DNA from 2 places in the Pseudomonas sp. LR2-20 genome. Region 2 is predicted to be linked to the other one. Evidence: predicted binding sites of a transcription regulator. Region 2 holds the regulator's gene; the other holds the start of a gene.
What was found. Region 2 encodes FliA, which starts transcription of late flagellar genes. Its sites were predicted from a motif close to CTAAAGTTTNNNNNNNNNNNGCCGNTAA; they were not measured.
Positions count from the first base shown of each region.

Region 1: the regulator FliA is predicted to act here: its motif matches at 13,926-13,953, upstream of motA (flagellar motor stator protein MotA).

Region 1 covers NZ_AP025944.1:585,006-600,916, reverse strand. Annotated here, with positions in the region: gene hflK (FtsH protease activity modulator HflK) at 1-61, opposite strand, end outside; gene hflX (ribosome rescue GTPase HflX) at 158-1,459, opposite strand; gene hfq (RNA chaperone Hfq) at 1,472-1,732, opposite strand; gene miaA (tRNA (adenosine(37)-N6)-dimethylallyltransferase MiaA) at 1,827-2,798, opposite strand; gene mutL (DNA mismatch repair endonuclease MutL) at 2,800-4,698, opposite strand; gene OCX61_RS02480 (N-acetylmuramoyl-L-alanine amidase) at 4,695-6,125, opposite strand; gene tsaE (tRNA (adenosine(37)-N6)-threonylcarbamoyltransferase complex ATPase subunit type 1 TsaE) at 6,137-6,610, opposite strand; gene OCX61_RS02470 (NAD(P)H-hydrate dehydratase) at 6,598-7,458, opposite strand; gene queG (tRNA epoxyqueuosine(34) reductase QueG) at 7,523-8,593, shown strand; gene OCX61_RS02460 (trimeric intracellular cation channel family protein) at 8,891-9,502, opposite strand; gene orn (oligoribonuclease) at 9,591-10,133, opposite strand; gene rsgA (small ribosomal subunit biogenesis GTPase RsgA) at 10,275-11,306, shown strand; gene OCX61_RS02445 (molecular chaperone Tir) at 11,420-11,899, shown strand; gene motB (flagellar motor protein MotB) at 11,972-13,006, opposite strand; gene motA (flagellar motor stator protein MotA) at 13,010-13,861, opposite strand; gene OCX61_RS02430 (HDOD domain-containing protein) at 13,992-15,527, shown strand; gene OCX61_RS02425 (rhodanese-like domain-containing protein) at 15,572-15,911, shown strand, end outside.
Region 2 covers NZ_AP025944.1:1,690,249-1,704,599, forward strand. Annotated here, with positions in the region: gene flhB (flagellar biosynthesis protein FlhB) at 1-744, shown strand, start outside; gene flhA (flagellar biosynthesis protein FlhA) at 859-2,988, shown strand; gene flhF (flagellar biosynthesis GTPase FlhF) at 3,000-4,307, shown strand; gene fleN (flagellar synthesis regulator FleN) at 4,401-5,234, shown strand; gene fliA (RNA polymerase sigma factor FliA) at 5,231-5,971, shown strand; gene OCX61_RS07415 (chemotaxis response regulator CheY) at 6,091-6,465, shown strand; gene OCX61_RS07420 (protein phosphatase CheZ) at 6,486-7,274, shown strand; gene OCX61_RS07425 (chemotaxis protein CheA) at 7,287-9,512, shown strand; gene OCX61_RS07430 (protein-glutamate methylesterase/protein-glutamine glutaminase) at 9,560-10,690, shown strand; gene OCX61_RS07435 (flagellar motor protein) at 10,690-11,430, shown strand; gene motD (flagellar motor protein MotD) at 11,434-12,291, shown strand; gene OCX61_RS07445 (ParA family protein) at 12,503-13,294, shown strand; gene OCX61_RS07450 (CheW domain-containing protein) at 13,291-14,190, shown strand; gene OCX61_RS07455 (chemotaxis protein CheW) at 14,234-14,351, shown strand, end outside.

The DNA of each region.
Region 1 (15,911 bases), 1.1 Mb from region 2:
CGCGACGGCCGCCCCAGGGATCCTGATTGTTCGAGTTGCCACCCGGCTCGTTCCAAGCCATAGCGCTCTCCATCTGATAAAGCAAAGACGCGCCCACGGCGCGCCGTCCAATGCTACAGAATGCCTGCCACTGCTGCCCGGCGACCTCGCCGGGCATTTATTGCAAAGTGTGTTGCTCGACAAACACTTGCGGCTCCATGCCTTCACGACTGACCAGGCGATTCAACTCGACCCTGGGCAGGCGAACACTCAGCAGGCTGCGCCCTTCTTCGTCATGCTCTTCACTCTGCACGGCACCCAGGGCAAAGAATTGCGCGCGCAAGCGGGCAAAACGCTGCTCCAGACACAGGGTACCGACAAACAGATCATCCCCCAGCAACTCGGCAATCGCCTGGCCGACCAACTCCAGGCCACGTCCATCTCGTGCCGATACCCAGACCCGCTGCGGCTTGCCATCGGCATCACGCTGGATCTGCGGCTCGACATCTTCAAGCAGGTCGAGTTTGTTATAGACCTCGAGGATCGGCAAGCCTTCGGCACCGATCTCGCCCAACACGGCCAACACTTGCTCGATCTGCTCCATGCGCTCTGGCTCATGGGCGTCGATCACATGCAGCAGCAGGTCCGAGTTGCTCGATTCTTCGAGCGTAGCCCGAAATGCCTCGACCAGCTTGTGCGGCAGGTGGCGAATGAAGCCCACGGTGTCGGCCAGCACGATCGGGCCCAGGTCGGCCAGCTCGAGCCGGCGCAAGGTCGGGTCGAGCGTGGCGAACAGCTGGTCGGCCGCGTACACCTCGGATTCGGTCAGGGCATTGAACAGCGTGGACTTGCCGGCGTTGGTATAGCCGACCAGCGAAACCGAAGGGATATCCGCGCGCTTGCGGCCACGGCGGGCCTGCTCGCGCTGGCTGCGCACCTTTTCCAGGCGCCCCTTGATCTGCCGGATACGTACCCGCAGCAGGCGGCGGTCGGTTTCCAGCTGGGTTTCACCCGGGCCACGCAGGCCGATACCACCTTTCTGCCGCTCAAGGTGGGTCCAGCCGCGCACCAGCCGCGTGCTCATGTGGTCGAGCTGGGCCAGTTCGACCTGCAGCTTGCCTTCATGGGTACGCGCCCGCTGGGCGAAGATGTCGAGAATCAGCCCGGTACGGTCAAGCACGCGGCACTCGAAGACTCGCTCGAGGTTGCGCTCCTGACTGGGCGTGAGGGTGTGATTGAAAATCACCAGGTCTACCTGTTCGGCTTTGACCAGGTCGCGCAATTCCTCGACCTTGCCGCTGCCAATCAGGTATTTGGCCGTAGGCTGATGCCTGGCTACCGTGGCCAACGAGACGATGTCGGCTCCAGCCGACAGTGCCAGCTCCTGAAACTCCTGCGGGTCTTCGCGCGCCTCAGGGTTCTGACCTTCCAAGTGAACGAGCAACGCCCGCTCACCACCACCGTGGCGCTCAAAGAACAATGCAGGCTCCTATCAGGCGTTGCCTGGCTCGCTGTCGCCGTGTTCGGAATCGGACGGGCTTGGCAGGCGAACCGGACGGGCAGGAACCACGGTCGAGATGGCGTGCTTGTAGACCATCTGGCTGACGGTGTTCTTCAGCAGTACCACGAACTGGTCGAAGGATTCGATCGAGCCCTGCAGCTTGATCCCGTTTACCAGATAGATCGATACCGGGACCTTTTCTTTTCTCAGTTGGTTCAAGTAAGGGTCTTGTAGCGAATGCCCTTTTGACATATGCCGCACTCCTGTAAGGATAAATAATAGAAAATCAGAAAAATTGATAAGTCAGGCCGCCCCTTCGCAAGAATAGACGGCTATCAGCAGGGACTCAGCTCAATATGGAGACGGCCCCAAGGTATTTCAAGGTGCGGGACAGATTGTCGCAGGCCAGGCTGTCGAGCCAGTGCACATCAGGCCAGCCACGCAACCAGGTGAACTGCCGCTTGGCCAGCTGCCGAGTGGCAATGATACCGCGTTCGCGCATCTCATTCTCAGTCAGCTTGCCGTCGAGGTAGTCCCAGACCTGTCGATACCCCACTGCCCGTATAGACGGCAGCCCGGCGTGCAAGTCACTTCTGGCTCGCAGCGATCGGACCTCGTCAACGAAGCCCTGTTCCAGCATCTGCGAAAATCGTAGCGCAATTCGCTTATGCAAAATGTGACGATCCGCAGGCGCAATCGCCAAACTCGCGACAGTATAGGGCAAATGCCCGCCAGCGCCTGTGTCTGCGCCGCTACTTTCCGCGAATTGACGCTGGCGATGGGCTGTCATGCTCTCGCCGCTCACCCGGTAAACCTCCAGCGCCCGGATCAGCCGCTGCGGGTCGTTGGGGTGAATGCGCGCTGCCGACTCGGGGTCGATCTCCGCCAGCTGCCGATGCAGCTCGGCCAGGCCCAGCGCCTCGGCCTGGGCCTCGAGCTCTGCGCGCACGGCGGCATCGGCCGCCGGCATGTCTGCCAGGCCTTCGATCAGCGCCTTGTAATAAAGCATGGTGCCACCGACCAGCAGCGGAATTTTGCCGCGCGCGGTGATATCGGCCATCGCCTCGAGGGCATCAGCGCGAAACTGCGCGGCCGAATAGCTCTCGGCCGGGTCGCGGATGTCGATCAGTCGGTGCGGGTAGGCCGCCAGAATCTCTTTGGAAGGCTTGGCCGAACCAATATCCAGGCCACGGTAGACCAGCGCCGAGTCGACACTGATCAGCTCGCAGGGCAGGACCTTGGTCAGCTCGATGGCAAGGTCTGTCTTGCCGGCCGCCGTCGGGCCCATGAGGAATATCGCAGGGGGCTTGCCGCTCATGTCATCGACCGCGCAGGAAAAGTTTGTCCAGATCGTCCAGACCCATCTGGGTCCAGGTCGGGCGACCATGGTTGCACTGGCCGCTGCGCTCGGTGTTTTCCATGTCGCGCAGCAGGGCGTTCATCTCGGGGATGGCCAGGCGCCGGTTGGCGCGCACGGCGCCGTGGCAGGCCATGGTTCCGAGCAGTTCGTTGAGGTGCGCCTGGATACGGTCGCTGGTGCCGTACTCCATCAGGTCGGCGAGCACGTCCTGGACCAGGCGATTGGCCTCGGCCTGCTTGAGCAGCGCCGGAATCTGGCGAATCGCCAGGGTTTCAGGGCCCAGGCGTTGCAGCTCGAAGCCCAGGCGCTGGAACCACTGGCCGTGCTCCTCGGCACAGTCGGCCTCGCGCTGGCTCAGCGCCAGGGTTTCCGGCACCAGCAGCGGCTGGCCGCTGAGGCCTTCGCTGGCCATGGCCACCTTGAGCCGCTCGTACATGATGCGCTCGTGGGCCGCATGCATGTCCACCAGCACCAGTCCAACGGCATTCTCGGCCAGGATGTAGATCCCCTTGAGCTGGGCCAGGGCATAACCCAATGGCGGGATATCGCCCTGGCTTTCCGGCAGCGCCGAAGGGGCTGGCGTGCCAGCGTTCAGCGGCTTGAAGAACTCGCGGTAGACCGCCTGGGACTCGGCGGCCGGCAACGGCTGCGACGGGCGCGGTGTGTACTGGTACTGGTAACCGGCGCCACTGCCACCATTGGAAATGGAATGCTGCGGCGCTTGTGGCTGCTCGAGCACCGGCGAGGCCAGGCGCATTTCGCCTTGCGGGCCGAACTCACCGGCCTGCTGGCCAGTCGGGCGAACCACTTCAGGCACAGCGGCAGGCGCAGCCAGCTGATCTTCCGGGCGTACATCAGCCAGGGCACGGTGCAGCGTGCCATAGAGGAAGTCATGCACCGAGCGGCCTTCGCGGAAACGTACTTCGTGCTTGGTCGGGTGCACGTTGACATCGACGCCATTCGGTTCGAGCTCGAGGAACAGCACAAAGGTCGGATGCCGGCCATTGAACAGCACATCGCGATAGGCCTGGCGTACGGCATGGGCGACCAGTTTGTCGCGCACCGCACGGCCGTTGACGAAGAAGTACTGCAAATCGGCCTGGCTGCGCGAAAACGTCGGCAGGCCGACCCAGCCCCACAGCCTCAGGCCATTGCGCTCGACGTCGATCGGCAGCGCCTGTTCCATGAAGCCCGGGCCACAGATGGCGCCGACCCGCCGTGCGCGGGCAGTTTCGTCATGCGCCTCATGCAGGCTGAGGACACTCTTGCCGTTGTGGCGCAGGTGGAAGCCGACATCGAAGCGAGCCAGGGCCAGGCGGCGGATGACTTCCTGCAGGTGATCGAATTCGGTCTTTTCGGCCTTGAGGAACTTGCGTCGGGCCGGGGTATTGAAGAACAGGTCGCGCACTTCCACCGAAGTGCCGACTGGATGCGCGGCGGGTTGCACGCGCGGGGTCATGTCTCGGCCTTCGGTCTCTACCTGCCAGGCTTCGCCAGCACTGGCCGTGCGCGAGGTCAGGGTCAGGCGCGCCACCGAGCTGATCGACGCCAGGGCCTCGCCACGGAAGCCCAGGCTCAGTACGCCTTCAAGGTCCTCCAGCTCGCGAATCTTGCTGGTGGCGTGACGGGCCAGGGCCAGCGGCAGGTCGTCGGCGGAAATGCCGCTGCCATCGTCACGTACCCGCAGCAGCTTCACACCACCCTGCTCGACTTCCACGTCGATGCGCCGGGCGCCGGAGTCCAGGCTGTTTTCCAACAGTTCCTTGGCCACCGAAGCCGGGCGCTCGACCACCTCACCGGCAGCAATCTGGTTGGCCAGCCGCGGGCTGAGCAGCTGGATGCGCGAACCACCACTCATTGCGAAGCCAATGTGGTAGCGGGGATATCGAGGTGCTGGCCGACCTTCAGCTCATCGGTCTTGAGGCCGTTGGTGCTGCGCAGGCTGGGCACACTGACCTGATAGCGCACGGCGATCATCGCCAGGGTCTCGCCCGGGCGCACGGTGTGCTCACGCGGGCCTTGGGCGATCTTGCCACTGTCGCGCAGCCAGGCAACGTAGGTGCCGGGCGGCGGGTTCTGCTGGAAGTACTGGCGCACACCGGTATGAATCGAACGCGCCAACGCTTGCTGATGGCTGGCAGTGGCCAGCTTGGCCGCTTCGTTGTTGTTCGAGATGAACCCGGTTTCAACGAGGATCGACGGGATATCCGGCGACTTCAGCACCATGAAGCCTGCCTGTTCCACCCGCTGCTTGTGCAGCGACGTCACGCGGCCCATGTTGCCGAGCACCTTCTGCCCGACGTTCAGGCTGGAGCTCAGCGTGGCGGTCATCGACAGGTCGAGCAGCACGCCCGCAAGCATGCGGTCCTTGTCGTCGAGGCTGACGTTGCCGGCACCACCGATCAGGTCGGAACGGTTTTCCGTGTCAGCCAGCCAGCGCGCGGTCTCGGACGTGGCGCCCCGGTCGGACAGGGCGAACACCGAGGCGCCGAACGCGGCGCGTGACGGTGCAGCGTCGGCGTGGATCGAGATGAACAGGTCGGCACCCTTCTTGCGGGCAATCTCGGTGCGTTTGCGCAGTGGAATGAAGTAGTCACCGGTACGGGTCAGCTCGGCGCGGTAACCCCTTTCGGTGTTGATCTGGCGCTGCAGCTCCTTGGCGATCTGCAGCACGATGTCTTTCTCGTGCTGGCCGCTGGAGCCGGATGCCCCCGGGTCTTCGCCGCCATGGCCGGCATCGATGGCGACCACGATGTCGCGCTTGCCGCTTGGCACCGGTGGCAGCTTGATCGCGGGCTGAGCCGGGGTCACCGGCACGGCTGGCGTGGTCGCCGGGGTCTGCACCGGCGTTGGCGGCGGGGTCGGCGCCGTGGCGGCGATGGCGTCGGCTTCCTGGTCGTACAGGTCGACCACCAGGCGGTTGCCATACTGGGCATTGGGCGCCAAGGTGAAGCTCTTGGGCGTGACCGACTTCTTCAGGTCGACCACCACACGCAGGTCGGTAGGGGTACGTTGGGCCGAGCGCACGCTGCTGATCGGCGTGTTCGCGGTCGAAACGCTCAGCGGCGCGGCCAAGGTCGCGCCATTGATGTCGATCACCAGGCGATCGGGTGCGCTCAGGGTGAAGACGCTATGCTGCACGGGGCCAGACAGGTCAAAGACCAACCGCGTGTTGTCCGGCGCGCGCCACAGGCGCACGCTCTTGACTTGAGTGACGGCCAGAGCGTCAACGGTCACCGCTGTCAGCAGCAATCCAACGACAGCGACCAGTGCGCGTATGCGCATACCTACCCCACTTACTGTTTATAGTGTTCGGCCAGTGCAGTGCACCAGGCCTCGCCGCGAGCCCCCTGCGGCGTAAGGTCAAGCGAGCGGCCGCTCGCTTGGGGGCTTATGGTAATGGTCAGGTCGGGCTTTGGCAAAACGCCCGCACCCTTTTGCGGCCATTCGAACAGGCACAGCGGATCGCCCTCGAAATAGTCACGAATGCCCATGAACTCAAGCTCTTCCGGGTCGACCAGGCGATACAGGTCGAAATGGAAGGCGCGCACTTCACCGATTTCGTAGGGTTCTACCACGGTGAACGTCGGACTTTTCACTGCACCAGTATGGCCCAGGCCACGGATCAAGCCACGCGAGAGCGTGGTCTTGCCCGCCCCCAGGTCGCCTTCCAGAAAAATCACGCCACGACCGCCGGTCACCTCGGCCAGTTTTGCGCCGAAATCGACCGTGGCCGCTTCATCGGCCAGAAACAGGGTTAAGCCAGACACGCAGAATGCTCCTCCAACAACTCACGAATGACCGGCGCCAGATCACTGGCTGCCAGGCCTCTACCTTTGACGCCCAGACGCTCCCCTGCACTGGCGTGCAACCATACGCCCAGGCCCGCCGCACTCCAGGCGTCCAGCCCCTGGGCCAGCAAAGCCGCCAGCACGCCGGTGAGCACGTCGCCCAGCCCGGCACCGGCCATCGCCGGGTGGCCCCGCTCGCACAGTGCCAGTTGGCCGGTAGGGTCCGCCACCAGGGTGCCGGCCCCCTTGAGCACGCAGACACTGGCATAGCGGCGGGCCAGCTTGCGCGCCGCACCCGGCCGATCGGCCTGTACTGCCTCGGTGGATATGCCCAACAGCCGCGCCGCCTCCCCCGGGTGCGGGGTGAGGATGCTGCCGCTGGGTAGCGCCAGTGGCGTGCGGGCCAGCAGGTTCAGGGCGTCGGCATCCCACACCTGCGGCCGCTCGGCGTTGGCCACCGCAGACAGCAGGCTGCGGCCCCAGGCAGCCTGCCCCAGGCCAGGGCCCACCACCAGCACCGAGGCGCGCTCCAGCACACCGATCAACTGATTGGCCGACTCGACCCCCAGGCACATGGCCTCCGGCATGCGCGCCAGCCCGGCCGCGACGTGCTCCGGCCGCGTCGCCACGCTGACCAGCCCGGCACCGCAACGCAGCGCAGCCTCTGCACTGAGCAGCACGGCGCCACCGGTGCCCAGGTCACCACCGACGACCAGCACATGGCCAAAGTCGCCTTTATGGGCCTGCGCAGGACGTGCCGGCAGGCGTGCGGCGGTCACGCTACTGAGCAATTGTGGGGCATTGCTGGGGTGTTTGGTCTGCGGCATGGGGTCAAAGGCTCCAATGTCTGGCAGAATTATACGCACCTGAGCCCGTATTGCCTGCCCATCCATGTCCGCCTGTACCCCTGACCTCGCCCAACTGGCCCAATCCATCAAGATCTGGGGCCAAGAACTCGGTTTTGCCCACGTCGGCATCGCCGGTGTCGACCTTGGCGAGCACGAACAACACCTGCAGCGCTGGCTCGACGCCGGCTACCAGGGCGAAATGGAGTACCTTGGTGCCCATGGCAGCAAACGCGCCCACCCCGACCAACTGATCCCCGGCACGGTACGCGTGGTATCACTGCGCATGGACTACCTGCCCGGCGACACACAGATGGCGCAACGCCTGGCCCAGCCGGAAAAGGCCTACGTGTCGCGCTACGCCCTGGGCCGCGACTACCACAAGCTGGTGCGCAAGCGCGTGCAGTTCCTGGCGGACCGCATCCAGGAAGCGATCGGCCCGTTCGGTTACCGCGCCTTCGTCGACAGCGCGCCGGTGCTGGAGAAGGCCCTGGCCGAACAAGCCGGGCTGGGCTGGATCGGCAAGAATACCCTGCTGCTCAACCGCAAGGCCGGCAGCTATTTCTTCCTGGCCGAACTGTTCGTCGACCTGCCGCTGCCGGTGGACGAGGCCCATACCAGTGAACACTGCGGGCGCTGCCAGGCGTGCCTGGACATCTGCCCGACCCAGGCGTTCGTCGGGCCGTACGAGCTGGATGCTCGGCGCTGCATCTCCTACCTGACCATCGAGTTGCGCGGGCCGATTCCGGTCGAGCTGCGCTCGATGATGGGCAATCGGGTGTTTGGCTGCGATGACTGCCAGATCGTCTGCCCCTGGAACCGTTTTGCCAATTACAGCAAGGAGCAGGACTTCCAGCCGCGGCATGGGCTGGATAATGCCGAGCTGGCTGAAATGTTCCTGTGGGACGAGCGCACCTTCTTGCGCAAGACCGAGGGCGGGCCGCTGCGCCGGGCGGGTTATGAGCGTTTTTTGCGCAACCTGGCGGTAGGGCTGGGTAATGCGCCCTCGACGATTCCGGTGATCGAGGCGTTGAAGGCGCGGCGCGAAGATGAGTCGGAGCTGGTGCGCGAGCATGTGGAATGGGCGCTGGACCGGCACGGCGTTGAAAGGGGATGAGGGCCGCTAAGCGTAGGTCTTGATTGTGATGGTGTGGCGGAGATCGAGCGCCGCCCGCGCGGCGCATCGCGAGCTGCGCTCGCTCCTACGTTTGTTTCGGGCCAATTCTTCCTGGGGGATTTGCGCGCGAACGCCTTGGCGCCTGACTCGATATCGCGTCGTACAAACCAGGCGGTCGCGCGCGCCTGTCACAGGCATCACTGGCCCGAAACAAACGTAGGAGCGAGCGCAGCTCGCGATGCGCCGCGCGGGCGGCGCTCGATCTCACAGACGCAGCAACCCTCAAGGCAAGCGCATTTATTGCTGGTCGTTGTAGTGGAACTTGGGCATTTCCCAATGGAAACGGATCGCCAGCAAGCGCACCAGGAAGCCGCCGAACAAGGTCAGCAGCATCCCCTGCTCCGCCGGTAGCTTGAAGTACACGCAGCCCAGATAGAACCAAGCCGCCGCGAACGACACACTGGCATACAGCTCACGACGGAACACCAATGGGATGTCGTTACAGAAGATATCCCGCAGGATCCCGCCAAACACCCCAGTGATCACCCCGCTGATCGACGCCACCAGCATGCCCTGCCCCATTTCCAGCGCGGTCATGCAGCCAATCAGGGTAAAGGCCACCAGGCCCAGGGCATCCAGCACCAGGAACAACGAGCGCAAACGGCGCATCATCGGTGCGATGAAAATGGTCAGCAGCGCGGCAAAGCTGGTCAGCACCAGGTATTCCGGGTGCTTCACCCAGGTCAACGGGTAATGACCAAGCAGCACGTCGCGCACCGAGCCGCCACCCAGGGCAGTCACGCAGGCGATCAGCACCACGCCAAACCAGTCCATGCCGCGGCGGCCGGCAGACAGGGCACCGGTCATGGCTTCGGCGGTGATGGCAATCAGGTAGAGCATCAACAACATGGCGCGGGTCCGAGCAGGAAAGGCGCGCAGTCTAACCAGTTGGCAAAGGCACCAAAAGAGGGCGCGAGCATATCTGCGCCCTTTCGGCTCATACCTTGATGAAATGCTCGCGATAGTGGCGCAGTTCGGCGATCGACTCGCGGATATCGTCCAGCGCCAGGTGCGTGCTGCCCTTCTTGAAGCTGTCACGCACGTTCGGCGCCCAGCGCGCAGCCAGTTCCTTCAGGGTGGAGACATCGAGGTTGCGATAGTGGAAGTAGTTTTCCAGGCCGCGCATGTGGCGGTAAAGGAAACGGCGATCCTGGCAGATGCTGTTGCCGCAGATCGGCGACTTGCCTTTCGGCACCCATTGTTCGAGGAAGGCGATGGTCTGCGCTTCAGCTTCGGCCATGCTGATCTTGCTGTCGCGCACGCGCTGGGTCAGGCCCGAGGCGCCATGGGTGCGGGTGTTCCACTCATCCATGCGCGCCAGCACTTCGTCGCTGTGGTGGATGGCGATCACAGGGCCTTCGGCCAGGGTGTTCAGCTCGCTGTCAGTGACGATGGTGGCCATCTCGATGATGACGTCGTGGTCCGGATCCAGGCCGGTCATTTCCAGATCGATCCAGATCAGGTTCTGTGGGTTCTGCATGAAGGGGCTCCTCGTATAGGCCGTCATATTAGCCTAGCGACGCCGGCCTGCGCATGCGCGGCGCAAAGGTAACCAGAATGGTCTGTGAGCGGGCGTGCTAAACTGCCTGCCGTTTTCAACTTGCCCCACCTTGGAAGGTCCATGGCCAAACGCCAGCTCAATCGTCGCCAGAACTGGCGTATCGAAAAAATCCAGAACGAACGCGCCGCTCGCGCCGCCAAACGCGAGCAGCACGTGCTGCAGGAGCTGGAGGGCGGTGACCTGGGACCGGAACAACTGGGCCTGGTGATCGCCCACTTCGGTGTGCAGGTCGAGGTGGAAGCCCAGGACGGCGAAGTCGCCGGCCAGGTATTCCGCTGCCACCTGCGGGCCAACCTGCCGGCGCTGGTCACTGGTGACCGCGTGGTCTGGCGCGCCGGCAACCAGGGCATCGGCGTGATCGTCGCGCAAATGCCGCGCAGCACCGAGCTGTGCCGGCCGAACAACCACGGCCAGCTCAAGCCGGTCGCGGCCAACGTCGACCTGATCGTGATCGTCTTCGCCCCGGCACCGGAGCCGCACCCGAACCTGATCGACCGTTACCTGGTGGCCGCTGAGCACGCCGGTATTCGCCCGCTGCTGCTGCTGAACAAGGCCGACCTGATCGACGCAGAGAACGGCCCGGGCCTGCACGCGCTGCTTGAGGTCTACCGCGAACTGGGCTATCCGCTGCTGGAAGTCTCCGCGCACCACGGCGACGGCATGCAGCGCCTGCAACAGATGCTCGACGGGCACATCAGCGTGTTCGTCGGCCAGTCGGGCGTGGGCAAGTCGTCGCTGGTCAACAGCTTGCTGCCGGATGCCGGCACCCGCGTCGGCGACCTGTCCGAATGGTCTGGCCAGGGCCAGCACACCACCACCACGGCACGCCTGTATCACTTCCCCAACGGCGGCGACCTGATCGACTCGCCGGGCATCCGCGAGTTCGGCCTCGGCCACGTCAGCCGCGACGACGTGGAAGATGGTTTCATCGAGTTCCGCGACTTGTTCGGCACCTGCCGCTTCCGCGACTGCAAGCATGATCGCGAACCGGGGTGCGCACTGCTCAAGGCCCTTGAAGACGGCCGCATCAAGCAGCAGCGGATGAACAGCTACCGCTCGATCATTGCCAGCCTGCCGGAAGACAGCTACTGATTTGTAGGAAATGTTACCGGAGTGCGTAGGACGCCTCCGGTTTTCCTGCCATCTATTGCCCTGCCCCTCGCTTTCCCTGAAGGTCATGACTTCTATCAGGGAGGGCAACCGCGATGCCGGTTTTTATCAGTTACCGCCACGAAGAGCGGCTTGACGCCTTCATCCTCAACGAACGCCTGCTGCTTGAGGGCATCACCGCGCAGCTGGTGGAGTTTGGCGCCGACGGGCAGGTTCGCGAAGAGCATCATGGCAGCGCCTGCCAACAGATAAACGATGCCACCCACTGGATCGGCCTGCTGCCCGCGGCAGCAAGCGATGACTGGTGGACAGCCGGGCTACTGGAAGCTGCGGTGGCAGCCAATCGGCGGGTCAGTTTCTACCACAGAGGGGACGGCGAGCTGCCCGAGTACCTTGCCAGGTGGCCGGTGATGCGCGAACGGGCGCACATTGACCTGTTCGTGCGGGCGTATCACGACGAGTGCACGTTCCAGCGGGCAATGATTCTGCCGGCAGAGCGTGGCTCAAGTGTCGACCGGGACAATGCGGATTTCTTTCATGCCGATCTCAAGGCCAAGATCAGGCGGGGGTTTTGAAGCGTTCAGAGCTGCTCTGCAGCCCTGCGCGGGCAAGTCGAGCCGCGAAGGGCTGCAAAGCGACAGCAGCGGTTACTGATCCTTCTGCTCATCCATCTTCAAGGTCCCGTCCTCGAAGATGTTCAGCTTCTGGCGCAGTTCCCGCGGCTGCATCGGCGCCTCGGCAGCGGCAGCACCCGCCGCCGGAGCTACCGGTGCCGCGGCCCCAGGCGCAGCACCCGCTGGCGGAGCCGGTTGGGCCGGCGCCTCGGGCGCACCCTGCTCACCCTCGATGTTGCGCTGCGCCTTCTTGGTCAGGACGATGATATCGATACGGCGGTTGACCGGGTTGAACGGGTTCTTGCGGTCGAACAGCGACGACGAGGCATACCCCACCACCCGCGCCACCTGACCATCCGGATAGCCGCCGGCAACCAAGGCACGGCGTGCGGCGTTGGCGCGGTTGGCCGACAGTTCCCAGTTGCCGAAGTCGCCAGTGCCGGAGTACGGCTTGGCATCGGTGTGGCCACTGATGCTGATCTTGTTCGGCACCGCCTTGATGGTGTCGGCCATGGCCAGCAGGATGTCTTCGAAATAGGGCTGCAGGCGTGCGCTGCCGATGTCGAACATCGGCCGGTTCTCGGCATCCATGATCTGGATACGCAGGCCGTCCTGGGTGATCTCGAACAGGATCTGGTCCTTGAACTTCTGCAGCTGCGGGTTTTCCTCGACCTTGTTCTGCAGTTCCTGCAGCAGCAACTCGAGGCGCTCGCGCTCGACCTGTTCGGCCATGGTCTCGACCTGGTCCTTGTCCAGCTGGATGCTGGTGTCAGGCGTAGGCTCGGACTTCTGCTCCGGGTTGATGGTCTTTTCCGGTGCCAGCTGCGGCGAACCACCCAAATCGATGACGTAAGGCGTGCCGCTCTCGGAAAAACCGATCGGGTCCTTGAAGTAGCCGGCAATGGCGATCTTCTGTTCAGGCGTAGCCGTGGAGAGCAGCCACAGTACCAGGAAGAATGCCATCATCGCCGTGGCGAAGTCGGCGAAGGCGATCTTCCAGGCGCCGCCATGGTGCCCGCCACCGAAGCGCTTGACGCGCTTGATGATTATCGGCTGATTGTTTTCCATGGCTCAGCGACCGCGAACTGCTTGTTCCAGCTCGGCAAAGCTTGGGCGATGCTTTGGATACAGCACCTTGCGCCCGAACTCGACAGCCAGCGAAGGCGGCATGCCGGAAGCCGAGGCCACCAGCGAGGCCTTGATCGACTCATAGAGGTTGAGCTCTTCCTTGGCATCGTGCTCAAGGCACTTGGCCAGGGGGCCGAAGAAGCCATACGCGGCGAGAATACCGAAGAAGGTACCGACCAGCGCTGCACCGACGTGCAGGCCGATCGACTTCTGGTCACCATCACCGAGCGACGCCATGGTCACCACGATGCCCAGTACCGCCGCGACGATACCGAAGCCCGGCATGCCGTCGGCGATGCCACTGACGGCGTGAGACGGGTGCTCGAGCTCTTCCTTCATGCTCAGCAACTCCATGTCGAACAGGCCTTCGAGCTCATGGGGGGCCATGTTGCCGGTGGACATGATGCGCAGGTAGTCGCAGATGAACGCGGTCATGCGCTCGTCGCCCAGCACCGCCGGGTACTTGGCGAAGATCGGGCTGGCGGCGGCATCTTCGATATCGCTCTCGATCGCCATCATGCCTTCGCGACGGCTCTTGTTGAGGATTTCATACACCAGGCCCAGTACTTCCAGGTAGAAAGCATGGGAGAAGCGCGAGCCGAACATCTTCATCGACTTCTTGATTACATGCATGGTCATGTAACCCGGGTTGGCCTGCATGAAGGCGCCAAAGGCTGCACCGCCAATGATCAGCACTTCGAACGGCTGGATCAGCGCCGCGATCTTGCCGTGGGAGAGTACATATCCGCCGAGCACGCTCGCGAATACGACGATGATGCCGATAATTTTAGCCATAGGATCAAAGCACTTGCTGTCGTGGTCAGGGAGTGGAACGGGAGCCTTAAAACTCTTCTTCTACTTATCGGCAGAACTGCGCCAGACTATAGCCACTAAAAGCGAAAAGCCAGTTCGGACTGATGTCAAAATGCCAATGGAATCCAAGGTGCCCACTCAGAATCCGCGTACGGTAGAAGCCTGGGTTAAGCTGCTCGACGGTGTTCGTGTACCGGTCCCGAAGCAGAGTTACGACCGGGTATTGAGCGCAATCAACGACAGTCGCCGCTCGTTGCGCGACATCGCCGAACTGATGCAGGACAGCCCCGCGCTGGTGCTGTCGGTGATGCGCGAGGCCAACCACCCCGCCAACGCCAGCCAGGCCGAGCCGGCTGAAAGCCTGGAAGTCGCCCTGAACCGCCTGGGCCTGGCACGCAGCAAGGAACTGCTGATGCGTCTGCCGGCGCTGCCTGAAGACGATATTCCGCCGGTGCTGCGCCAGTTCCTGTTGATCAGCCAGCACGCCGCGCAACAGGCCAACGGCCTGTTCGCCAGCCGCCTGGCGCGCCTGTGGCAGGAGATCCACTGGGGCAGCTTGCTGTTCCTCGCCCCCTTGTGGCCGCTGGCCCTGGCCCACCCCAAGCTGCTGGATGCCTGGGAGCTGCGGGTTATCCACAAGGGCGAAACCGCAGCCGATGTGGAGCAGGAACTGTTCGGCGTGCGCATCTTCGCCCTGTGCCGGGCCATGGCCGAACACTGGCGGCTGCCCAAGTGGGTGACCCAAGGCTATCGCCTGCTGCTCGAAGAGCGCGACCAGCTGGCCCTGGTGCTGAGCATCGCCCGCGAAGAAGACCTGCTCATCCAGCAGCATCGCCTGGACGAAGCACCCGGCTTGCGCCGCTGGTTCAACGAGCCGGCCAATACTGTGCTGCTGGCCAACAACCTGGCGCTGGCGGCACAGGTGGGCTGGGACAACCCGCACCTGCTGCGCTGGCAACTGCTGACCGCGCTATACCTGCAGACCTCGCTGGAAGACGTGCAACAGCAGGTTCACCAACAAGCAGCGGCCAGCGCCCGGCGCCACGCCCGCCATGCCCTGTTCCACCCCGCCGAGGCGCTGATCTGGCCCTGGGACCAGCGTCGCCCGCACCCGGACATGCTCACCCCGCCGCCACCTTCCAGCGAAGCGCTTGGCCGCTGGCGCAAGCTGTGCCAGGAACTGCTGACCCAGCCAAGCCCTTTCACCAATGCCGTGCACCTGGCCACCCATGCGCGCGAAGCGCTGGAAGCCTGCGGGATGCAGCGCATCATGCTGCTGAGTCTGGACAAGGCCGCCGATTACCTGCGCGTACAGCAGATCGCCGGCCTGCCCAAGGAAGCAGGTGGCATCACCCTGGACATCGAGCAGAACAAACTGCTGCAAAAGCTGATGGGCAAGGTCGGCCAACTGCGCCTGACGCCCGAGAACCACGCTCAGTTCTCGGCGCTGCTGCCAGCAGCGCTGCGTGCGCTGTTCCATAGCGAACACCTGTTGCTGCGCTCGCTGGGTGTCGGCGACCAGGTGCTGATGCTGGCCGTGGCCGACCAAGGCGGCAAGCCACTGGCCGATGTCAGCGTGCAGGCCTTCGGCAAGACTTCGCAATGTATCGAACGCGCGCTGGTGGTGTTTGCCAAACGCGGCGACTGAGCCTTGCGCTACAATCGCCCCTCTTTCCACTCTGGAGAACGTGGATGACTGACTTTTCCGGCCTGCCTTTGGTGATCGAAGCCGCAGACCTGCTGCCGCGCCTGGATTCCCCCCAGCTGATTCTGGTCGACCTGAGCAGCGCCAACCGCTATGTCAGCGGGCACATCCCCGGCGCCCGCTTCGTCGAGGGCAAGCGCACCCAGCTTGGCCAGCCTCCGGCGCCCGGCCTGCTGCCGGCCCTGGCCGACCTGGAAAAGCTGTTCAGCGAACTCGGCCACCGCGACGATGCTGTCTACGTGGTGTACGACGATGAAGGCGGTGGCTGGGCCGGCCGCTTCATCTGGCTGCTCGATGTCATCGGCCATGCGCACTACCACTACCTCA
Region 2 (14,351 bases):
GGTATCAAGCGGATGTTTTCGCTGAACTCGTTGACCGAACTGCTCAAGGCCATGGCCAAGTTCATGGTGATCCTGGTGGTGGCGCTGGTGGTGTTGGGCAATGACCGCCAGGCGCTGCTGGCCATTGCCAACGAGCCTCTGGAGCAGGCGATCATCCACAGTGTCCAGGTGGTTGGCTGGAGCGCCCTGTGGATGGCGGCCGGCCTGCTGCTGATTGCCGCGGCCGACGTGCCATACCAGCTGTGGCAGACCCACAAGAAGCTGAAGATGACCAAGCAGGAGATCAAGGACGAGTACAAGGACAGCGAAGGCAAGCCTGAGGTCAAGCAGCGCATCCGTCAGTTGCAGCGAGAGGTGTCGCAGCGGCGCATGATGGCCGCCGTGCCCGAGGCCGATGTGATCATCACCAACCCGACGCACTATGCCGTGGCCCTGCAGTACGACCCCGAGAAGGGTGGGGTGGCGCCGCTGCTGGTGGCCAAGGGCACCGACTTCATCGCCTTGAAGATTCGCGAGATCGGCGTCGAGCACAAGGTGCAGATCCTTGAGTCGCCAGCCCTGGCGCGGGCGATCTACTACTCCACCGAGGTCGAGGGGGAAATCCCGGCGGGGCTGTACCTGGCGGTGGCACAGGTGCTGGCCTACGTGTTCCAGATCCGCCAGTACCGCGCTGGTAAAGGCAAGCGGCCGGAGCCGCTCAAGGGTGATCTGCCGATTCCGCCGGACTTGCGGCGCGACAATTGATTCGGGCCTGTACAGGCAACATAAATCCATAGCCGTACAAAGTTGGAAGGCTTCTTGCAAAGCCACGCCCAAGCGCCCCTTGGGCGTCAAAGTTTTGCATCAAGAGGACTCGCGGTGGATCGCACTCAGTTAATCAGCAACGCCCGCAACAACCTGGCCGGGCTCGGCCGGGGCAACCTGGGCGTGCCGTTGCTGCTGCTGGTGATGTTGGCAATGATGATGTTGCCGATACCGCCGTTCCTGCTCGACGTGTTCTTCACCTTCAACATCGCCCTTTCGATCGTCGTCCTGCTGGTCTGCGTGTACGCCCTGCGTCCATTGGATTTCGCCGCGTTCCCCACCATCCTGCTGGTGGCGACCTTGCTGCGCCTGGCGCTGAACGTGGCTTCCACGCGAGTGGTCATGCTTCATGGCCAGGAGGGCCACGGCGCTGCCGGTAAAGTGATCCAGGCCTTCGGCGAGGTGGTGATCGGCGGCAACTACGTGGTCGGTGCGGTGGTGTTCGCCATCCTCATGATCATCAACTTCGTGGTGGTCACCAAAGGTGCCGGGCGTATTTCCGAGGTGAGCGCACGCTTCACCCTCGACGCCATGCCTGGCAAGCAGATGGCCATCGACGCTGACCTCAACGCTGGCCTGATCGACCAGGCCCAGGCCAAGGCGCGCCGCGCCGAGGTGGCCCAGGAGGCCGAGTTCTACGGTTCGATGGACGGTGCCAGCAAGTTCGTCCGCGGTGACGCCATCGCCGGCCTGCTGATCCTGTTCATCAACCTGATCGGTGGCATGCTGATCGGTATGCTGCAACACAACATGTCGTTCAGCGATGCGGGCAAAGTTTACGCCTTGCTGACCATTGGTGACGGTTTGGTGGCGCAATTGCCATCACTGCTGCTGTCCACCGCTGCGGCGATCATGGTCACCCGAGCCTCGGGATCCGAGGACATGGGCAAACTGATCAATCGCCAGATGTTCGACTCGCCCAAGGCGCTGGGTGTGTCTGCGGCGCTGATGATCATCATGGGCCTGGTGCCGGGCATGCCGCACATCGCCTTCCTCAGCCTCGGCCTGCTGGCCGGGGGCGGTGCCTACCTGGTGTGGAAGAAGCAGCAGAAGGCCAAGCTCGACGCGCAGAAGGAGGCGCAGCGCCAGCAGGACCTGTTGCCGTCGCCGCAGCGCGCAATGGAAACCAAGGAGCTGGGCTGGGACGACGTGACGCCGATCGACATGATCGGTCTGGAAGTCGGCTACCGGCTGATTCCACTGGTCGACCGCAACCAGGGTGGCCAGCTGCTGGCGCGAATCAAGGGGGTGCGCAAGAAGCTGTCCCAGGACCTGGGCTTCCTCATGCCGACCGTGCATATCCGCGACAACCTCGACCTGCAGCCGAGCGCCTATCGCCTGACGCTGATGGGGGTGATCCTCGCCGAGGCCGATATCTACCCTGACCGCGAGCTGGCGATCAACCCGGGGCAGGTGTTTGGTGTGCTCAACGGCATCGCCGCGCGCGACCCGGCATTCGGCCTGGAGGCGGTGTGGATCGACGTCGGCCAGCGTGCCCAGGCGCAGTCGCTGGGGTACACCGTGGTCGATGCCAGTACCGTGGTAGCCACCCACCTCAACCAGATCCTGCAGAAGCACTGCCATGAGCTGATCGGCCACGAAGAGGTTCAGCAGCTGTTGCAGGTATTGTCCAAGGCTTCGCCTAAACTTGCAGAAGAGCTGGTGCCCGGTGTCATTTCCTTGTCGGGGCTGCTCAAGGTCCTGCAAGCATTGCTGTCCGAGCAAGTGCCGGTGCGTGACATTCGCAGTATTGCCGAGGCCATCGCCAACAATGCCGGCAAGAGTCAAGATACCGCCGCGCTGGTGGCGGCGGTGCGCGTCGGATTGTGTCGTGCCATTGTCCAAAGCATTGTCGGCGTTGAGCCCGAGCTGCCTGTGATCACCCTGGAGCCAAGGTTGGAACAGATCTTGCTCAATAGTTTGCAAAGGGCCGGGCAAGGTCAGGAAGACGGTGTTCTTCTTGAGCCGAGCATGGCCGAAAAGCTGCAGCGTTCGTTGATCGACGCCTGCCAGCGCCAGGAAATGCAAGGCCAGCCGGCCATTCTCCTGGTAGCTGGCCCGATCCGTGCCATGCTGTCGCGCTTCGGCCGCCTGGCTGTACCGAATTTGCATGTTCTGGCGTATCAGGAAATACCGGATAACAAGCAAGTCACCATCGTTGCCACAGTGGGCCCCAACGGCTGAGGTAGTGGGTTATGCAAGTCAAGCGTTTTTTCGCCGCCGATATGCGTCAGGCCATGAAGCTGGTCCGTGATGAGCTGGGCTCCGATGCCGCCATCATCGGCAACCGCCGCATCGCCGGTGGTGTCGAGCTGACCGCCGCGCTGGACTACAAGCTGTCCGCGCTGGCCCCACGCGTGCCCAATGCCGAGCTGGAAGAAGAGCTGCGCAAGACCCAGTCGCGCATTGCCACTGCCCAGGCCGAGCTGGACAACCGTGCCGAGGCCAGCGAAGGCAACCGCCAATTGTTCGCCGGCCAGTCGCTGACGGCGGCCGAGCCGCTGATCGAACCGCACGTCGATGTGCCGGCCCCGGCGCCTGCGCCGGCGCAGCCAGCCGTCGATCCGCGCCTGTTCGATGCCATGCGTTCGGAGCTGTCGGGCCTGCGCGAACTGCTCGAAGTGCAGCTCGGCTCGCTGGCCTGGAACCAGCTGCAGGGCAGCAAGCCGGCCCAGGCCAACCTTTGGCGTCGCCTGCAACGCATCGGCCTGTCCGGCCCGATCGCCCGCGAGCTGCTCGACCTCACCAACGAGATCGAAGAACCGCGCCAGGCTTGGCGGATGCTGCTGGCGCACCTGGCACGGATGATCGAAGTGCCTCAGGTCGAACCGATCGAAGAGGGGGGCGTGATCGCCATGGTCGGCCCGGCCGGCATGGGCAAGACCACCACCCTGGCCAAGCTGGCGGCGCGTTATGTGCTCAAGTACGGCCCGCAGAACTTGGCCCTGGTGAGCATGGACAGCTTCCGCATCGGTGCCCAGGAGCAGCTCAAGACCCTGGGGCGCATCCTTAACGTGCCCGTGACCTACGTCGATCCGGGCCAGTCGCTGGCAGCGGCGCTGGAGCCGCTGCTGCGCAAGCGCGTGGTGCTGATCGATACCGCCGGCCTGCAGGCCAGCGACCCGGCCCTGCGCATGCAACTGGAAACCCTGGCCGGACGGGGCATTGCCGCGAAGAACTACCTGGTGCTGGCCACCACCAGCCAGAAGCAGGTGCTGACCGCCGCCTACCACAGCTACAAGCGCTGCGGCCTGGCCGGCTGCATCCTGACCAAACTCGATGAAACGGCGAGCCTCGGCGACGTGCTGAGCCTGGCCATCAGTCATGAACTGCCCGTGGCCTACCTCACCGATGGTCCGCGCATTCCTGACGACCTGCACCTGCCGCGCCCGCACCAGTTGGTGACCCGCGCGGTGAACGTGCAGTTGCAGGACGAGCCCAGCGAAGAGGCGATGGCCGACATGTTCGCTGATCTCTACCACAACCCGCGGCGCGCGGGTTGAGGATGAAGCGTATGCAAAGTACCTACATTCCGGGGCTGGCAGTGTCGCCCCGCGTGTGGCTTGGGTCCAAGCGAGACAAGGTAAACAACGAACATGGGTAGCATGCATCCCGTACAGGTGATCGCCGTCACTGGTGGCAAAGGTGGCGTCGGCAAGACTAACGTTTCAGTGAACTTGTCCCTGGCGCTGGCCGAGCTCGGCCGTCGGGTGATGTTGCTGGACGCCGACCTTGGCCTGGCCAATGTCGACGTGTTGCTGGGCCTTACCCCGAAACGCACCCTGGCTGATGTCATCGAAGGGCGCTGCGAGCTGCGTGATGTGCTGTTGCAGGGGCCGGGCGGTGTGCGCATCGTGCCGGCTGCCTCGGGTACCCAGAGCATGGTGCACCTGGCACCGGCCCAGCATGCCGGGCTGATCCAGGCGTTCAGCGAGATCGGCGACAACCTCGACGTGCTGGTGATCGACACCGCTGCGGGTATTGGTGACTCGGTAGTCAGCTTTGTTCGCGCAGCCCAGGAAGTGCTGCTGGTGGTGTGCGACGAGCCTACCTCGATCACCGACGCCTACGCGCTGATCAAGCTGCTCAACCGCGACTACGGCATGAACCGTTTCCGCGTGCTGGCCAACATGGCCCAGAGCCCGCAGGAAGGGCGCAACCTGTTCGCCAAGTTGACCAAGGTCACCGACCGCTTCCTCGACGTCGCCCTGCAATACGTCGGCGCCGTGCCGTACGACGAGAGCGTGCGCAAGGCCGTGCAGAAGCAGCGCGCGGTGTATGAGGCGTTCCCGCGCTCCAAGTGCGCCCTGGCCTTCAAGGCCATCGCGCAGAAAGTCGACAGCTGGCCGCTGCCCGCCAACCCGCGCGGGCATCTTGAGTTCTTCGTCGAACGCCTGGTGCAACCCACCAGCGCAGGGCCCGTGCTATGAACGCGAGCGGCTTCAAGATGTACAGCAAGGCGTCGAAAGACGCCCAGTTCGAGCTGGTGGAACGCTACGCGCCGCTGGTCAAGCGCATTGCCTACCACCTGCTGGCACGCCTGCCCGCCAATGTTCAGGTCGAGGACCTGATCCAGGCCGGCATGATCGGCCTGCTGGAAGTGGCCAACAAGTATGACGCCAGCAAGGGTGCCAGCTTTGAAACCTACGCCGGCATCCGCATCCGCGGGGCGATGCTCGATGAGGTCCGCAAGGGCGATTGGGCACCGCGTTCGGTGCACCGCAATACGCGCATGGTCAGTGACGCGATGCGCGCCGTGGAAGCAAGAACCGGTCGCGACGCTAAAGATCATGAAGTTGCTGCCGAACTCCAGTTGAGTCTCGATGATTACTACGGGATCTTGAACGATACCTTGGGGAGCCGCCTGTTCAGTTTCGACGACCTGTTGCAGGACGGCGAGCACGAAGGGCTGCACGAGGACGGCGTCAGTGGCCAGATCGAGCCGTCGCGCGATCTGGAGGACGAGCGCTTCCAGGCTGCCCTGACCGATGCGATCGCCAACTTGCCGGAGCGTGAGCGGCTGGTGTTGGCGCTGTACTACGACGAAGAGCTGAACCTCAAGGAAATCGGTGAGGTACTGGGGGTCAGCGAGTCGCGTGTCAGCCAGTTGCACAGCCAGTGTGCCGCGCGCCTGCGCAGCCGCCTGGGGGAATGGCGGGCGCGTTGAGCCCGGGGGTCGTTGCAGTCGTTTTCCACGTGTTTTCCATGTTGCACCGAATTGAATGAATACGCGTGCTCGCAGCCGAGCGCGTTTGAGACTGCTTGGAGGTCTACTTGAACAAAGACATGAAAATCCTCATCGTTGACGACTTTTCGACGATGCGGCGGATCATCAAGAACCTGTTGCGTGACCTGGGCTTCACCAACACCGATGAAGCCGATGACGGCACTACCGCGCTGCCGATGCTCGAAAGCGGCCATTACGACTTCCTGGTGACCGACTGGAACATGCCCGGCATGTCCGGTATCGACTTGTTGCGCAAGGTGCGTGCCCACGATCGCCTGAAAAGCATGCCGGTGCTGATGGTGACCGCCGAAGCCAAGCGCGACCAGATCATCGAAGCGGCCCAGGCCGGGGTCAATGGTTACGTGGTCAAACCGTTCACCGCCCAGGTGCTCAAAGAAAAGATCGAGAAGATCTTCGAACGCGTCAACGGCTGAGTCACGTCAGGGGGGGCGCCATGGAATCAACACAGACGTCTTTGGGGGAGTTCGAGACGACCCTGAAGAAACATGCTCAGGAGCTGGTCGAGAGCCTGGAGCGGGGGCGCTTCGGCGAGGCGGTGCAGCTGATCCATCAGCTCAACCAGACCCGCGATCGCGGCCTGTATCAGGAAGTCGGCAAGCTCACCCGTGAGCTGCACAGCGCGATCGTCAGCTTCCAGATCGACCCGCGCATGCCGCAGGCCGAGGAAGTTTCGCAGATCACCGACGCCACCGAGCGCCTGTCCTACGTGGTCAAGCTCACCGAGGGCGCTGCCAACCGCACCATGGACCTGGTGGAGGAGAGCACCCCGGTGCTCAACGACCTGTCGGCCGAGGCACAAAGCTTGAGCGTCGACTGGCAGCGCTTCATGCGCCGCGAAGTCGCAGCGCCGGAGTTTCGTGAGCTGGTCAAGCGCGTCGACAGTTTCCTGACGCACAGCGCCGAGGGGAACCGCAAGGTTGCCGGCCATCTCAACGACATTCTGCTGGCCCAGGACTATCAGGACCTGACTGGCCAGGTGATCAAGCGCGTGACCGCGCTGGTGACCGAAGTGGAAAGCAATCTGCTCAAGCTCGTGCTGATGGCCAGTCAGGTCGACCGCTTTGCCGGTATCGAACATGACCACCAGCAGCTGCGCGCTGAAAAAGATCAAGAAAAACATCCGACTCGGGGTGAAGGTCCGCAGATTCATGCCGATAAGCGTGAAGACGTTGTGTCCGGTCAGGACGACGTCGACGATCTGCTGTCCAGCCTGGGTTTTTAAGGAGCACGTTTAATGAGCTTCGGCGCCGATGAAGAAATCCTTCAGGATTTCCTGGTAGAAGCCGGCGAAATTCTTGAGCAACTGTCCGAGCAACTGGTCGAGCTGGAAAGCCGGCCCGACGATGCCGACCTGCTCAATGCGATCTTTCGCGGTTTCCACACTGTAAAAGGGGGCGCCGGCTTCCTTCAGCTGAACGAGCTGGTGGAGTGCTGCCACATCGCTGAGAACGTGTTCGACATCCTGCGCAAAGGTGAGCGCCGGGTCGACGCGGAACTGATGGATGTGGTGCTCGAGGCGCTGGATACGGTCAACAGCATGTTCGGCCAGGTGCGTGAGCGCAGTGAAGTGACCCCGGCCACTCCGGAGCTGCTGGCGGCCTTGTCGCGCCTGGCGGAGCCTGCCAGCGCCGACGCCCCGGCCGCGGTGGTCGAAGCTGCGCCGGAGCCTGTGGCGGCAGAGGCGGACATCACCGACACCGAGTTCGAACAACTGCTCGACTCGCTCGACGCGGTCAAGGCCGAAGCGGCCGCCTTCGACGCGCAGCTGCAGGGCGAGACCCTGAGCGGCTCGGGTGACGAGATCACCGACGCCGAGTTCGAATCGCTGCTCGACCAGTTGCATGGCAAGGGCCAGTTCTCGCCTGAAGTGGCCGCCGCCGAAGCGGTGGTCGACGCCAGTGCGCCTGTGAGCGACGAGATCACCGACGAAGAATTCGAGTCGTTGCTGGACCAGTTGCACGGCAAGGGCACCTTCCAGGCCGATGCCTTGCCAGCTGCCGCAGTTGCAGTGGAAAGCGCTGCCGCGCCAGCCAGTGGTGACGAGATCACCGAGCACGAGTTCGAAGCGCTGCTCGACCAGCTGCACGGCAAGGGCAAGTTCACCGGTGAGGCTGCCGTTGCCCAGGCGCCTGCCGCCGTGGCCGCGCCGGTTGCAGAAAAGGCTGAAAGCAAGCCGGTCGCCAGGCCTGCTGCTGCCCCGGCCGCTGCTGCACCTGGCAACGTCACCGCAGCCAAGCCTGCCGCGCCAGCGCGCACCCCGGCCGCGGCCGCGGAAAAGCCTGCCAGCGAAGCGGAGACCACCGTACGCGTCGACACCGCGCGCCTGGACGAGATCATGAATATGGTCGGCGAACTGGTGCTGGTGCGTAACCGCCTGGTGCGCCTGGGCCTTAACAGCGGCGACGAGGCCATGTCCAAGGCCGTGTCCAACCTCGACGTGGTCACCGCCGACCTGCAGACGGCGGTGATGAAGACCCGTATGCAGCCGATCAAGAAGGTCTTCGGGCGCTTCCCACGCCTGGTTCGCGACCTGGCGCGGCAGCTGAAGAAAGAGATCAACCTGGAACTGGTCGGTGAAGAGACCGACCTCGACAAGAACCTTGTCGAGGCCCTGGCCGACCCGCTGGTGCACCTGGTGCGCAACGCCGTCGACCACGGTGTCGAGATGCCCGACGAGCGCGAAGCTGCGGGCAAGGCGCGCACCGGGCGCGTGGTGCTGTCGGCCGAGCAGGAAGGTGACCACATCCTGCTGTCGATCTCTGACGACGGCAAGGGCATGGACCCGAGCATCCTGCGCGCCAAGGCCGTGGAAAAGGGCCTGATGGACAAGGACGCCGCCGACCGTTTGAGCGAATCGGACTGCTACAACCTGATCTTCGCCCCGGGCTTCTCGACCAAGACCGAGATTTCCGACGTGTCCGGCCGCGGCGTCGGCATGGATGTGGTTAAGACCAAGATTTCCCAGCTCAACGGCTCGATCAACATCTTCTCGGCCAAGGGCCAGGGTTCGAAGATCGTCATCAAGGTGCCGCTGACCCTGGCGATCATGCCGACCCTGATGGTGATGCTGGGCAACCAGGCGTTCGCCTTCCCGCTGGTCAACGTCAACGAGATCTTCCACCTCGACCTGTCGCGTACCAACGTGGTCGACGGCCAGGAAGTGGTGATCGTGCGCGACAAGGCGCTGCCGCTGTTCTACCTCAAGCGCTGGCTGGTTCAGGGCCAGGTGCACGAGGAGCAGCGTGAGGGCCATGTGGTGATCCTGTCGGTCGGTACCCAGCGTATCGGCTTCGTGGTCGACCAGCTGGTGGGCCAGGAAGAGGTGGTGATCAAGCCGCTGGGCAAGATGCTGCAGGGCACGCCGGGCATGTCCGGCGCCACCATCACCGGTGACGGCCGCATCGCGCTGATTCTCGACGTGCCGAGCATGCTCAAGCGTTACGCGGCACGGCGTATCTGATTTTCGGCGGCGCACCCTGGCAGGTTGCGCCGCCTAATGGAGTGTTTATGGCAGTCAAGGTCCTGGTGGTGGATGATTCCGGTTTCTTCCGCCGCCGCGTTTCGGAAATCCTCTCGGCGGACCCGACCATCCAGGTGGTCGGCACCGCGACCAACGGCAGGGAAGCGATCGACCAGGCACTGGCGCTCAAACCCGATGTCATCACCATGGACTACGAAATGCCCATGATGGATGGCATCACCGCAGTGCGGCACATCATGCAGCGCTGCCCGACGCCGGTGTTGATGTTCTCCTCGCTGACCCACGAAGGTGCCCGCGTCACCCTCGACGCGCTGGATGCCGGTGCGGTGGATTACCTGCCGAAGAACTTCGAAGACATCTCGCGCAACCCGGAAAAGGTCAAGCAACTGCTGTGCGAGAAGGTGCATACCATCTCGCGCAGCAACCGCCGTTTTGGCAGCTACGCCAGCCACGCGCCGGTCACCGCGCCTGCACCGGCCAGCAGCCATGCACCCGCCAGCAGCCTGGCCAGCGCCGCGCCGGTACGCACTGCCGCGCCTGTTCGTGCGCCGGCACCGGCGCCGGCCGCATCGCATTCCCCGGCGCCCAAGCGCAAGCCTTACAAGCTGGTGGCGATCGGTACGTCCACTGGCGGCCCGGTGGCCCTGCAGCGTGTGCTGACCCAGTTGCCGGCGAACTTCCCGGCGCCGATCGTGCTGATCCAGCACATGCCGGCGGCCTTCACCAAGGCCTTTGCCGAACGCCTCGACAAGCTGTGCAAGATCAGCGTCAAGGAAGCCGAAGACGGTGACATGCTGCGCCCGGGCCTGGCGCTGCTGGCCCCTGGCGGCAAGCAGATGATGATCGACGGCCGTGGCGCGGTGAAGATCCTGCCCGGTGACGAACGCCTGAACTACAAGCCGTGCGTGGACATCACTTTTGGTTCGGCGGCCAAGTCCTATGGCGACAAGGTGTTGTCGGTGGTGCTCACCGGCATGGGCGCCGATGGCCGTGAAGGTGCGCGCCTGCTCAAGCAGGGCGGCAGCACGGTGTGGGCCCAGGATGAGGCCAGCTGTGTGATCTACGGCATGCCTATGGCCATCGTCAAAGCCAACCTGGCCGACGCGGTGTACAGCCTGGATGAAATCGGCAAACACCTGGTCGAGGCGTGCGTCTGATGGATGTGCTCAGCCTGATTGGCCTGATCCTGGCGTTCGTCGCCATCGTTGGCGGCAACTTCCTCGAAGGTGGCCACGTCGGTGCCTTGCTCAATGGCCCGGCCGGCCTGATCGTGCTCGGTGGCACCCTGGCGGCAGCATTGCTGCAGTCGCCGCTGTCGGCCTTCAAGCGCGCGCTGCAGATCCTGCGCTGGATCTTCTTCCCGCCGCGGGTCGACCTGGCCGGGGGTATCGACCGGGTGGTCAACTGGAGCCTGGTGGCACGCAAGGAAGGCCTGCTCGGCCTGGAAGGCGTGGCTGATGCCGAACCCGACCCGTACGCCCGCAAGGGCCTGCAACTGCTGGTCGATGGCGCCGAGCCGGAATCGATCCGCAGCATCCTCGAAGTCGACTTCCTGACCCAGGAAAGCCGTGATATCCAGGCTGCCAAAGTGTTCGAGAGCATGGGCGGCTATGCCCCGACCATCGGTATCATCGGTGCGGTCATGGGCCTGATCCACGTCATGGGCAATCTGGCCGACCCGTCGCAACTGGGTAACGGCATCGCCGTGGCCTTCGTCGCCACCATCTACGGCGTGGCCAGTGCCAACCTGATCCTGCTGCCGATCGCCAACAAGCTGAAGGCCATCGTCATGCGCCAGTCGCGCTACCGCGAGATGCTGCTCGAAGGCCTGCTGTCGATTGCCGAGGGCGAGAACCCGCGCTCGATCGAGCTGAAGCTGCAAGGCTTCATGGAGTAAGCCATGCGCCGTCGCCGTCATACCGAGGAGCACGAGAATCACGAACGCTGGCTGGTGTCGTACGCCGACTTCATCACCTTGCTGTTCGCCTTCTTCGTGGTCATGTATTCGATCTCCTCGATCAACGAGGGCAAGTACAAGGTCATCTCGCAAGCGCTGCTCGGGGTGTTCAACGACCCTGAGCGGAGCATGAAGCCGATCCCGATCGGCGATGAGCAACCGCTCAGCGTGAAACCGGCTGAACCTTTGATCAAGGACAGCGAGCAGACCGACGCAGGCCTGGCGCAGACCAGCGTCGACCCGCTGAAGAGCATCAGCGACGACGTGCGCGATGCCTTCGGCGACCTGATCAAGTCCGACCAGATGACCGTGCGCGGCAACGAGCTGTGGGTGGAAATCGAGCTGAACTCGTCCCTGTTGTTCGGCAGTGGCGATGCCATGCCCAGTGACAAGGCGTTCGCCATCATCGAGAAAGTCGGCAGCATCCTCAAGCCGTTCGCCAACCCGGTGCATGTCGAAGGCTTCACCGACAACCTGCCGATTCGTACGGCACAGTACCCGACCAACTGGGAACTGTCGGCGGCGCGGGCGGCGAGCATCGTGCGCCTGCTGGCCATGGAAGGGGTCAACCCGGCGCGCATGGCCTCGGTGGGTTACGGCGAGTACCAGCCGGTGGCCAGCAACGACAGCGCCGAAGGGCGTGCGCGCAATCGCCGGGTAGTGCTGGTGATTTCCCGCAACCTCGACGTGCGCCGCAGCCTGACCGGCTCGGGCAGTGCCAACGCCACCCCGGATGCGGCGCTGCGCCGTGCTGGCACACAAAGTGCACCGCCAGCCCCAGCAGCGACGACGGCGAAGTGAGCCGTCAATTCTCCGTCACCGCAAACCTAATGGGGGCAGTTGTCTTGTTCGATTTTTTGAAGCCTGCGCGATCATTGTGGGAGCGGGTTCATCGAGACGTCGAACCGCCGCGAACACGGGCGAAGCCCGTGCCATCCACCGCGTCGCCTGCTTCGCGGGTGAACCCGCTCCCACAGCGGCCCTGCAATGCCAATGAGACAAGAGTTGTCCTATGAGAGTCTGGGCAGTAGCCAATCAAAAAGGTGGCGTCGGCAAGACCACCACCACCATTGCCTTGGCCGGCCTGCTGGCCGAGGCGGGCAAGCGCGTGGTCGTCGTCGACCTCGACCCGCATGGCTCGATGACCAGTTACTTCGGGCATAACCCGGACGCCCTGGAGCACAGCTGCTACGACCTGTTCCTGCACAAGGGCAGCGTGCCCGAGGGCCTGCCGGGGCAGTTGTTGCTGCCGACCAGCGATGAGCGCATCTCGTTGCTGCCGTCGAGCACTGCACTGGCGGTGCTGGAACGCCAGTCGCCAGGGCAGAGTGGCCTGGGCCTGGTGATCGCCAAGAGTCTGGCGCAGTTGTGGCAGGATTTTGATTTTGCCTTGATCGACAGCCCGCCGCTGCTCGGTGTGCTGATGGTCAATGCCCTGGCGGCCAGCCAGCAGCTGGTAATTCCGGTGCAGACCGAATTTCTCGCGGTGAAGGGCCTGGAGCGCATGATCGGCACCTTGACCATGGTCAACCGCTCGCGCAAGCAGGCACTGCCTTACCAGATCGTACCAACCCTGTTCGACCGCCGGACCCAGGCTTCGCTGGGCACCCTCAAGGTGTTGCGCGATACCTATGAACAGCAGGTGTGGCAGGGTTATATCCCGGTCGACACGCGCCTGCGCGACGCCAGCCGCAATGGCGTCACGCCGTCCCAGTTCGACGGCAAGAGCCGCGGCGTGATCGCCTACCGGGCACTGCTCAAGCATATGCTGACCTACAAACCGGCCGCGCAGGTGGCTTCATGAACCGGCCCGTGGGCACCAAGCCGCAACTGGCCCTGCAGTCGTACCTCGATGGGTTGTTGCAGGAGGCCACCGAGACCGAGGATTTCCTCGAACTGCCAACGCCGGCTGAAGCGGCCGAGGCCAGTGATGAGTTCGCCGCTGCCGTGCGCGAAGAACAGGCGCGCGATGCTCGCCAGCCAACACCCGCAGCCCGGCCTTTTGCCGAGCGGCAGGTGAAGGTGCTGCCAGCTGTACTGCCGGTCGAGCAGCCGCTGGTGGCAGTGGTCGACACTGCAGTGGTCGACACTGCAGTGGTGGCTGAAGCCAGCATCCCGGTGCTCACCGAGGTGCCGACGCCGGAGCCGGTTGCACCCTTGGTGGAAGTGCACCTGCCAGCGGCAAGCATGGCAGACACGCCGGCACCGCCGACCAGCGTCGATGGCCGGCCGGCCTGGGCTGCCGAGCCATTCGAGTGCCTGCTGTTCGACGTCGCCGGGCTGACCCTGGCGGTGCCGCTGGTTTGTCTGGGCTCGATCTACAGCCTGGAGGGCCAGGAGCTGACGCCGCTGTTCGGCCAGCCGGACTGGTTCCTTGGCATTCTGACGTGCCAGGCGGGCAACTTGAAGGTGCTGGACACGGCGCGCTGGGTGATGCCCGACCGCTACCGCGATGATTTCCGCCAGGGCCTGAATTACGTGATTTCCGTGCAGGGCTACGAGTGGGGCCTGGCGGTGCATCAGGTCAGCCGTTCGCTGCGCCTGGATCCGGCCGAGATCAAGTGGCGCAGCCAGCGTGGCCAGCGGCCATGGTTGGCCGGCACGGTTATCGAACACATGTGTGCACTGCTCGACGTCGCCGAACTGGCCGAGCTGATCGCCAGCGGCGCGGTCAAGCAGTTGCATGCCAAACAGAAATGACACCGAACACAACCGCCAACAGCGGATTTAGAGGGCTAGGGGAATGAAAAAGTCGTCTGCGCAAGGTTCTGAAGATCCGATCCTGCAGTGGGTAACCTTCCGTCTGGACAACGAGTCCTACGGCATCAACGTCATGCAGGTGCAGGAGGTGCTGCGCTACA